DNA from 3 places in the Kitasatospora sp. NPDC097605 genome. Region 3 is predicted to be linked to each of the others. Evidence: riboswitches for the same ligand, from Rfam matches in the RefSeq annotation. Region 3 holds a riboswitch; each other region holds the start of a gene.
The links. Region 3 has a riboswitch for cyclic di-AMP ahead of ABTX81_RS25215 (C40 family peptidase). Riboswitches for the same ligand answer to the same signal wherever they lie in the genome.
Positions count from the first base shown of each region.

Region 1: it holds a riboswitch for cyclic di-AMP, as region 3 does, so the genes downstream of both, ABTX81_RS09895 (glycoside hydrolase family 16 protein) here and ABTX81_RS25215 (C40 family peptidase) in region 3, are expected to answer to the same signal.
Region 2: it holds a riboswitch for cyclic di-AMP, as region 3 does, so the genes downstream of both, ABTX81_RS21270 (M23 family metallopeptidase) here and ABTX81_RS25215 (C40 family peptidase) in region 3, are expected to answer to the same signal.

Region 1 is NZ_JBEOSF010000006.1:229,975-233,173, reverse strand. Features, by position in the region: gene ABTX81_RS09905 (alpha/beta hydrolase) at 1-556, shown strand, start outside; gene ABTX81_RS09900 (MoaF-related domain-containing protein) at 665-994, opposite strand; cyclic di-AMP (ydaO/yuaA leader) riboswitch at 1,371-1,494, shown strand; gene ABTX81_RS09895 (glycoside hydrolase family 16 protein) at 1,500-2,885, shown strand; gene ABTX81_RS09890 (hypothetical protein) at 2,893-3,199, opposite strand, start outside.
Region 2 is NZ_JBEOSF010000018.1:76,966-80,164, reverse strand. Features, by position in the region: gene ABTX81_RS21275 (MFS transporter) at 1-984, opposite strand, end outside; cyclic di-AMP (ydaO/yuaA leader) riboswitch at 1,296-1,458, shown strand; gene ABTX81_RS21270 (M23 family metallopeptidase) at 1,462-2,403, shown strand; gene ABTX81_RS21265 (APC family permease) at 2,796-3,199, shown strand, end outside.
Region 3 is NZ_JBEOSF010000024.1:36,898-40,096, forward strand. Features, by position in the region: gene ABTX81_RS25210 (C40 family peptidase) at 1-468, opposite strand, end outside; gene ABTX81_RS25215 (C40 family peptidase) at 720-1,913, opposite strand; cyclic di-AMP (ydaO/yuaA leader) riboswitch at 1,924-2,076, opposite strand; gene ABTX81_RS25220 (C40 family peptidase) at 2,424-3,199, opposite strand, start outside.

The DNA.
Region 1 (3,199 bases), on a different contig from region 3:
CCCCTCGCCGGCGCTGCCGCAGGACACCGAGTGCGAGGACATCCCGGGCGGCGCGCAGTCCGAGACGTACTTCACCAAGGACGTGCCCTCGGCGGTCCAGGCGACCTACCGGGTGTCGACCGACCCGCAGGCCTGGGCGTTCATGGGCAACTCGACCGGCGGCTACTGCGCCCTCAAGCTGGCGATGCGCCACCCGGAGGTCTTCCCGACCGCCGTCTCGCTCTCCGGCTACTACCAGGCCGCCGAGGACCCGACCACCGGCGACCTCTTCAAGGGCAGCGCCCAGCGGCGCAACGAGGCCGACCTGATGTGGCGGCTGAAGAACCTGCCGCAGCCCGAGGTCGCCGTCCTGCTGGCCGGCACCCGGGAGGGCGACGGCGACTACCGGCGCGACACCGAGGCGTTCGTGGCCGCCGCGCACAGCCCGATGAAGGTCTCCTACAGCATGCTGGAGACCGGTGGCCACAACTTCGAGACCTGGAGCAGGCTGCTCCCGTCCTCGCTGGAGTGGATCTCCCAGCACCTGGTCGTCCCGGCCGCCGGGCAGTCGGTCTGACGGACCTGTTCCGGACCTGTCCCGGACCTGTTCCGGACGGCCCGGCGTGATGCGGCCCGGCGTGATGCGGCGCGTCGCGGTGCGGTGCGTCGCGGTGCGGCCGAGGGCTCAGACCACCTGCTCCAGCGTCCCGGTGTGCAGCTCGCCGACCCGGCCGCCCTCGCCCTCGTACGTCCAGAACGCGCGGACCGTCATCCGGGCCAGGTCCATGACGTGGCTGACGGTGATGCCGCTCACCTCGGTCCAGCTCACGAAGTACAGCTGCGGGCCGACCTCGGCGACGTGCAGGGTGACGTCCTCCCACTGGCCCGCCGACTCGCCGAGGCCCTCCCAGCGCAGCCGCTTGCCGTCGGCCGAGTAGGCGTTGCGGAAGGCCGCGCCGTTGTCGACCCGGAACAGGTAGGTACGGCCGGCGAAGGCGGGCAGGGGCGCGGTCATGGTGGGGCGGGTCTCCTTGTCGGGCGGCGCGGACGGAGTTCCAACCTATCCGACCACCCCGCCCGCGCGGCGCACTTTCCCCGCCGGATCCACCACCCCGGCCGACCCCGCCACCGGCCCCGCCACCCGCCGCGACGCCCCACGGAACGCGCCCCCGCCCCAACTGATCCACTCCGCTGCACCGTTGATCATTCCGCGGGCGAATCGGTGTGAGCTGTGCGACAACGGCCCCGGTGAAGTTGTCCGTGTCCGGACGGACTGCCTAGCCTGCAGGGGCCTCCGCCACCGTGGAGCCCCGCCGCCGGGACGCCGAGTCCTGTCCACCCGCCGGCCGGCAGTCGAGCACGACAGCGGACGGGAGCGGGGGACCCAGGTCAGTGTGCCCCGGCCGTGCGCTTGCGCGCGCGGGCCGTGGCTAGGGGTGAAGCCGCTCCCCGGGCGGCCGGGCAACCTCAGCGCCCGAATCCGACAGCTCACCTCGCAGGCGTCGCAGAGGACCACGGCCATGCCCACCGCCCCGCAGCACCGTCCGGCCCAGTCCGATCAGCCCCGTCGACCGGACCAGCAGGATCAGCCGGGCCAGCAGGATCAGTCGGACCAGCCGAACGAGCCGAACGAGCCGAACGAGCCGGACCAGCAGAACGAGCCGGACCAGCAGAACGAGCCGGACCCGTCGGATCAGCCCAACCGGTCCGACCGGCGCGCGTTCGGCCGTCGACGCCGCCCCGCGCCCCGCCACGCCCGCCCCTCCCGCCGGGGCCGCGCCGCCGCCTTCGCCGCCGCCGGGCTGCTCGCCGTCACCGGCGCCGCGCTGTTCGGCATCCCGGCCGTCACCGGCGCGCGGGCCGAGGCCCGGCCCACCGTCACCCAGGACGCGCTCACCCCGGCCACCCTGGTCGCGGGCAAGGAGTCGACCGCCTCGCTCACCCTCCACTCCTCGGCCTGCTTCACCGCGAAGACCGTCGGCGTCGCCGTCCGCGACGAGGCCGGACGGAACCTCGACTTCCCCGGCAGCGTCGGCGACGCACGGATCTGCCCGGGCGGCCTCTCGGTCACCACCGGCCCGCGCACCCTGCCGGTCGGCACCTACACCCGGTTCGGCTTCTGGCAGGACGGCGACGGCGCCTGGCACAACCTGCCCTCCCAGGAGCTCGTGGTGTCCGCCGCCGGCCCCGCCACCACCGTCCCCGCCACGGCCGCGCCTTTCAAGGACAGGAAGCTGTCCTGGTCCGAGGAGTTCAGCGGACCGGTCGCCTACGGCTCCCGCTGGACCGGTGACCGGAGCAGCGCCTACCGCTACGGTGACCACGACCCGGACGGCGACCGGCTCGACCGGCTCGACCAGGACAACGTCACCGTCTCCGGCGGCGTCGCCACCTTCACCGCCGAACCGGGCACCGGCACGCTGGAGAACGGCAAGCGGTCCTGGGACACCGGGCTGCTCACCACCGAGTACTCCGCCGAGGGCTTCCGGGTGAAGGCCGGCGACTACACCGAGGCCCGGGTCAAGCTGCCGGCCGGCACCGGCGCCCGGCCGGCGCTGTGGACGTGGAAGGACGGCGGCGGGCAGGTCGACTCCTTCGAGTACCACCCCGACCGCCCGAACCTGCTGGAGCTGGCCAACCACGTGAACCCGGGCCACCGGTCCCACCTCGACGCCGGGGCGATCGCGAAGGGCGGCTGGGTCACCATCGGCACCCACTACGGCGCCACGTCCGTCGACTGGTACGTCAACGGGGTCAAGGTGTACTCGGACGGCAAGGGCGTCGGCGCCGACTGGTCCGCGTACCCGGTCCTCAACCTGTCCGTGAGCGCGGGGACGAACCACCCCGCGCCCCGGGGCACCGCGCCGATCACCTTCGCCGCGGACTACCTCCGCGTCTACCGGTAGCCGCGGGTCAGGCGGCCGGGCGCGGATCGGTCGTCTCGACGACCTGGATCTCGAACGGCTGCTTGTTGTTCTCGTCGTTGCAGTCGTCGGCGCCGCGCACCGACACCCAGCCCCCGGTCAGCGTGCCGGGGGCGGGGACGGTGCTCGCCAGCCGGACCGTGACGAGCGCGGTCGCGCTGCGGAACCGCTCCAGGCCGGCCGGGAAGGAGCAGCGCACCCGGTGGCCCTCCTGGAACGCGTAGCAGTTCTCCGGGAAGTACGGGCCCTCGGCGGTGACGCCCTCGGGGAGGGTGACCACGAGGGTGAACGGCGAG
Region 2 (3,199 bases), on a different contig from region 3:
CAGCCGGCCGGCCCGGGCGGACAGCGCCAGCATGATCACGGTGATCGGCACCAGGGCCAGCCCGGAGACCAGGGGTGAGAAGCCGGAGACGATCTGCAGCTGGACGACCAGCAGGAAGAAGACACCGCTGAACGCCGCGTAGACGGCGAGGGTGACCAGGTTCACGGCGGTGAACAGCCGTGAGGAGAACAGGCCGAGCGGCAGCATCGGCTCCGGGGTGCGGCGCTCGACCGCGACGAAGGCGGCGCCGAGCAGCACGCCCGCCGCGCCGGTGACCCAGACCGCGGGGGACAGGCCCTTCCCGGCGGCGGTCAGCGCGTAGGTGACGGCGCCCAGCGCCAGGGCGGCCAGCACCGCGCCGAGCACGTCGAAGCGGCCGGTCGCCGACTCGTCCCGGCTCTCCGGCACGTGCCGGGCGGAGACCGCCACCACCAGCGCGGCCAGCGGCAGGTTCAGCAGGAAGATCCAGCGCCAGCCCGGCCCGTCGACCAGCCAGCCGCCGAGGAACGGTCCGACCGCCGCCGACACCCCGCCGAGTCCGGACCAGAGGCCGACCGCCGCCGAGCGGTCCTCCGGGTGGAAGACGGCCTGGAGCATCGCCAGGGAGCCGGGGGTGAGCAGTGCCCCGCCGACGCCCTGCACGGCGCGCGCGAGGATCAGCACCTCGATGTTCGGGGCGGCGGCGCAGGCCGCGGAGGCGGCGGCGAACCAGACCACGCCGAGCAGGAAGACCCGGCGCCGGCCGTACCGGTCGCCGAGCGCGCCGCCGAGCAGGATCAGGCCCGCCAGGGTGAGCAGATAGGCGTTGAGCGTCCATTGCAGGGCGTCGAGTTGGGCGCCGAGGTCGGCGCCGATCCGGGGCAGCGCGACGTTCACGACGGTCCCGTCCAGCATCGCCATGCTGGAGCCGAGCACCGTCGCCAGAAGTACCCAGCGACCCTGCGCGGTGCCCAACCGCAGGGTGCCGGCCTCGGAGGTGGCCACGGCCCATGATCCGCCGGGCGGGGCCGACGTGACAAGGGTCACCGGGGGGTGTGTCGGGGAATGTCCGCTGCGTGAGTGATCGTGTGCGTACCGGTTCCGATATCGGCGCAGGGTCGCGGATCACGTGCGCGGCGTAAATGGATTGTGTGCGTACTGTGTATCGGTTTCATGCGGAGCGTCACGGTGATGCGGACTTTGGTCCCGGGGCCTGGAGATCGACATTGCTTCACCCGAACGGATGAGTTTTAGTTCAGCGACCGCCCGGCGTCAGCCCGGGTGGCCACCGGGTGGAACGCCTAGTCCTGCCGCTGCCCGGTGGTACGCAACGAACTCTGTACGGCAGGAGCGGGGGACCCACAGGTAAGTCGCCGGACCCGAATTCGCGGTCCGGCTCGGGGTGAAGCCGCCTTTTGCGGCCGGGCAACTCCAGCCCGAACCCGACAGCTCACCTCGCAGGCGTCGGAGAGGACATTTCGCATGCCCGCACACGCTCGTCGTACCGCCCTGCCCCGCGCCGCCCGCATCGGCATCGCCACCGCCGTCACCGGCGCCGCGTTCGCCCTCCCGCTGGTGACCGCGGTCAGCGCCCAGGCCCACGAGGTCCCGGCCGCCAAGCCCGCCGCTCCGGCCGCGCAGCAGGCGGCCCCGGCCGCTCCGGCCGCCGCCCCGGTCGAGGAGAGCTACAAGGTCGTCGGCGGGGACACCCTGTCGAAGATCGCCGCCGCGAAGAACGTCAACGGTGGCTGGCAGGCGCTGTACGAGCACAACCGCTCGGTCATCGGCGCCAACCCGAACCTGATCTTCCCGGGCCAGAAGCTCGCGCTCGGCACCAAGGCCGCTCCGGCCGTTAAGCCGGCCGCCAAGCCGGCCGCCCCGGCCGCTCCGGCCACCAAGCCGGCCGCGCCCGCCGCCAAGCCGGCCGCGCCCGCCGCGAAGCCCGCCGCCCCGGCCGCGAAGCCGGCGGTCCAGACCACCGCCGCCCCGGTCGCGACCCCGGTCGTCGCCGCCACCTCCGGCTACGTCGCCCCGCTGGCCAACCCGAAGCTCGGCACCGCCTACGGCGTGGCCGGCTCGATGTGGGCCTCCGGCCACCACACCGGCGCCGACTTCGTCGCCTCCACCGGCACCCCGCTGCGCGCCATCGCCAACGGCACCGTGGTGAAGGCCGGCAACGGCGGCGCCTACGGCAACGAGGTCGAGATCAAGCTCGCCGACGGCAAGTACGCCCAGTACGCGCACCTCTCCTCGATCGGCGTGAAGGTCGGCCAGACCGTCACCGCCGGCCAGCAGATCGGCCTCTCCGGTGCCACCGGCAACGTGACCGGCCCGCACCTGCACTTCGAGGTCCGCACCGGCTCGGAGTACGGCTCGGACATCGACCCGATCGCCTACCTGCGGGCGCACGGCGTCGCGATCTGACCCTCCGGTCGGATCACCTCCACCACCGCTGGGTGCGGGGCGAAGACGACTCTCCCGGGATGGTCATGTCGGGTGACCGCTCGACCGGGTGATCGCCGCACCTCCAGTGGATCGACGGGCGCGGGACACGCCCGTCCGGCCGGCCCGGTTCGCGAGACCTCCCTCGCGAGCCGGGCCGGCCGCCGTCGTTCGCAGGCCGTTCGCCGGCCGTTCGCCACCGGCGTTTCCGGTCGAACGGGCCGGGCCGACGGTCGAACAGGGCGTCAACCGCGTGCTGGTGACGCCGGGTCGGCCCGCTTTGCGGGTTCGCGCGCCGGGCCCCGATGCTGTCGGGTTGGCATCGCCCGACCGGTCCGGCGGGCGGCACGGGCACAGCGGGTGAAGGGGGCCGGATGGCCGTCCAGCGCGGGGAAGCGGTCGAGGACGCGGGACAGCGGCCGGGGGCGGGGGTGGACCGGCTGAAGGCGGACTCGGTCGGCCTGGCGGGCGTGGTCTTCATGGCGGTCGCCGCGGCGGCGCCGATCACCGCGATGACCGGCAACCTCCCGATCGTCGTCGGCCAGGGCAACGGCGCCGGCGCGCCCGCCGCGTACGTCTTCGTGACCGTGGTGCTCACCGTCTTCTCGGTCGGCTACGTGGCGATGGCCCGCCACCTCACCGCGGCAGGGGCGTTCTACGGCTACATCTCGCACGGGCTGGGCCGGGTGGTCGGGATGGCCTCGGGGCTGCTGGCGGTGCTCGCGTACATCGTCTTCGAGGCGGCGGTCGTCGGCTTCTTCGCGTACGCGCTGCGCGG
Region 3 (3,199 bases):
CACCAGCTCGTGCAGGGTCTCGTTCTGCCGCTCGGCGCTCTGGTCGAGGACGCGGGCCCGGGAGAGGTAGCCCTCCGGGTCGGTGGAGAGCATCAGCTGGACCGTCCTGGTCATCCCGCCGCCGCGGTACTCGGCGCCGGCCACGGTGGCGAGGTCGCCGCGCAGCCGGTTGAGCTCGTCCTGGGCGGAGGCGATCTGCTGCTGCAGCGTGCCGGTCTCGTGCTGGAGCCGCTGCTGGACGTCCTGGGCGGCGTTGAACCGCTCCGAGGCCTGCTCGGCCTCGTCGTAGAGCTGCTCCACCTGCGCCTTGACGTCCTTGCGGTCGGCCTGGCCGTCCGGCGAGCCGGGAGCGGCCCGGGCGCTGCCGCCGGTCGCCACGCCCAGCGCGGTGGTGGCCGCCGCGGTGAGCACCAGCGCCCGGGCGAGCACGTGCGCACCTGACAGCGGGGAACGGCGGTGCACGGCCATGCGACGTCGGCTCCGATCCTGGGCCCGGCCCGCCGCCGCACCGGGGCGGGCGGCTGTCGAAGCGGGCGTCCGGTGGCAGACGTTAGCGAGTCCGGGCAACCGATTCCAAACCCCTGCGAACCCGAATATTCGGACACCGATCGGACATCAGATCGGTTCGCGGACCGAGCGTCCCGGCGCCGCCGGAGAAAGCCGCAGGCCCGGCCTCCCCCGCGGGGAGACCGGGCCTGACGGAGCCTGCCGACCGTCGGTCAGAGGCGCACGATGGTGTTCACCGGCATGTTGGACGCCGCCTCGTAGCGGACCGACGCGCCCGGCTTCGGGGCGTGGATGACCTGGCCGCCGCCGACGTAGATGCCCACGTGGTGGCGGTCGCCGTAGAAGATCACCAGGTCGCCCGGCTGGGCCTTGGAGATGTCCTTGCCGATCTGGGTGCCGGCGGTGGCCTGCGCCTGCGAGGTGCGCGGCAGCGACACGCCGGCCTGGGCGTACGCCCAACCGGTGAGGCCCGAGCAGTCGAAGGAGTTCGGGCCGGTGGCGCCGTACACGTACGGCGCGCCGAGCTTGCTCTCGGCGGCGGCGATCGCGGCGGCGGCGCGCGAGCCGTTGGCGGCGGGCGCGGCCGGCTTGGCGGCCTCGGCGGCCGGGGCCGCGGCGGTCGAGGAGCCCGAGGAACCCGAGGAACCCGACGTGGGCGCGCTCAGGTTGCTGCGGTTGGTGTCGCGCGAGGCGCGCTCGGCGTCGGCCTTCTCCTTGGCGGCCTTGGCGGCCTCGGCCTTGGCGGCGTCCGCCTTCGCCTTGGCCTCGGCGGCGGCCTTCTCCTCGGCCGCGCGGATGGCCTGACGCTCCTGCTCGGTGAGCGTGTTGAGCAGGTCCTGGGCCTTCTGCAGCTTGCCCTGGACGTCCTCCTTGGAGCTCTTCAGCTGCTGGGTGGTGGACTCCAGCTCGGCGAGCTTGGCCTGGGTCTCGGTGCGGTCCTGGTCGAGCCTGCGCTGCTGCTCCTGGAGCTCCTTCAGCGCGCCGGACTGCGTGGAGCCGGCCTGGTTCAGGGCGTCGGCCTGGTTGAGGAAGTTGTCCGGGCTCGCGGAGAGCATCAGCTGGACGGTCTGCGATATGCCGCCCGTGCGGTACTGCTCGCCGGCGATCTCGGCGAGGCCGCCCTGCGCCTCGGTCACCACGGCCTGCTGACGGGCCACCTTGTCCTGCAGCTCGGCGACCTGCTTCTGCAGCTCCTGCTGCTTGGCCTGGGCGCCGTTGTACTTCTCGGTGGCGACCTCGGCCTGCTCGTTGAGCTGGTCGACCTGCTCCTTGACCTGGTCCTTGGTCGGCGCGGGGTCGGCGTGGGCGCCGGACTGCGCGGAGAGGGCGACGGCAGCGGCGGCGACACCGGTCAGGATCGAGACACGGGCGCGGCCGGCGGGCTTGGGACGACGATGGGACGCCACGAAGGCGGACTCCTTCTTCCTCATCCGCCTACCGGGTGAGCTGACGGGTTCGGGCGGAAGCGTGCCCTACGACGCCTCACCGTCCGCTTCCGCGGCCGGCCTGGCGCCGATTCACCCCGGAGGAACGTGGTTCCCCGGCTCCGCTCCACAGCGGACCCCCGACTGCTGGATCCTCACTCGGACGACGGCCCACGGGCCCCGTCCCACTGCTTCGCGAACTCGGCGGCGAACCCCGCCGCCACCCAGGCTGGGTGATCGACTGTGCGTGGTTCGAGGCACGACCCTAGTAACAGATCCGTGATCCGTTCAAATCCTTGTCAGAAAAAAGTCGGAAGAATACCCAAGTTCCTTTGTGAATATGACCGAGCGTGATCAGGTCCCCACGTCGGGCTGATCATTCTCCGTCAGTCCGTCGAACGCCCCGCCGAAACGCCCGGCGCCACCCCCGTGCGGAGGTGGCGCTGATCACAGGGGGCCGTTCGGGCCCCTCGGGCGTGTCGTGTCGGTCCGTCAGACCCGGCGGATCGTGTTGATCTTCATGGCGTCGGCCTTCATCACCTTCACCACGTCACCGGTGCGCGGGGCGTGCACCACCATGCCGTTGCCGATGTACATCCCGACGTGGCTGCGGTCGTCGCGGTAGATGACCAGGTCGCCCGGCTGGGCCTCGGCGAGGGACGGCACCCGGGTGCCGTAGTTGCCCTGGGCCTGCGAGGTGCGCGGCAGCGAGACGCCGGCCTTCCCGTACGCCCAGACCATCAGGCCGGAGCAGTCGAAGGTGCTGGGGCCGACGTCGCCCCAGCCGTAGGGCGAGCCCTGCTTGCTCATCGCGAGCGAGACCGCGGCGCCGGCCTTGCCGCTGGCCTGCGGCAGGCTGCCCAGGTCGGTGCGCTCGGAGCCGCGCGAGGCGCGGTCGGCCTGCTGCTGCTGCGCCTTCAGGGCCGCGCGCTCGGAGGCACTGAGCGAGTTCAGCAGCTCCTGGGCCTCCCGGAGCTTCTTGTTGACCTCGGCCTTGGTCTGGTTCAGGTCCTTGGTGGTGCTGTCCAGCGAGGCCAGCACGGCGGCCGCCTCGGCCTTCTGCTGGTCGAGCCGGCGCTGCTGGTCCTGCAGGCCCTTGAGCGCCTCGGCCTGGCTGGAGCTGGCCTGCTGCACGCTGGAGGCCTTGTCCAGGTAGCCGGACGGGTCGGAGGTCAGCATCAGCTGCACGGACGGGTCGATGCCGCCGGTGCGGTACTGCTCGCCCGCCACCTCGGCCAGCCCGGCCTGAAGCTGGGTCATCTGGTCCT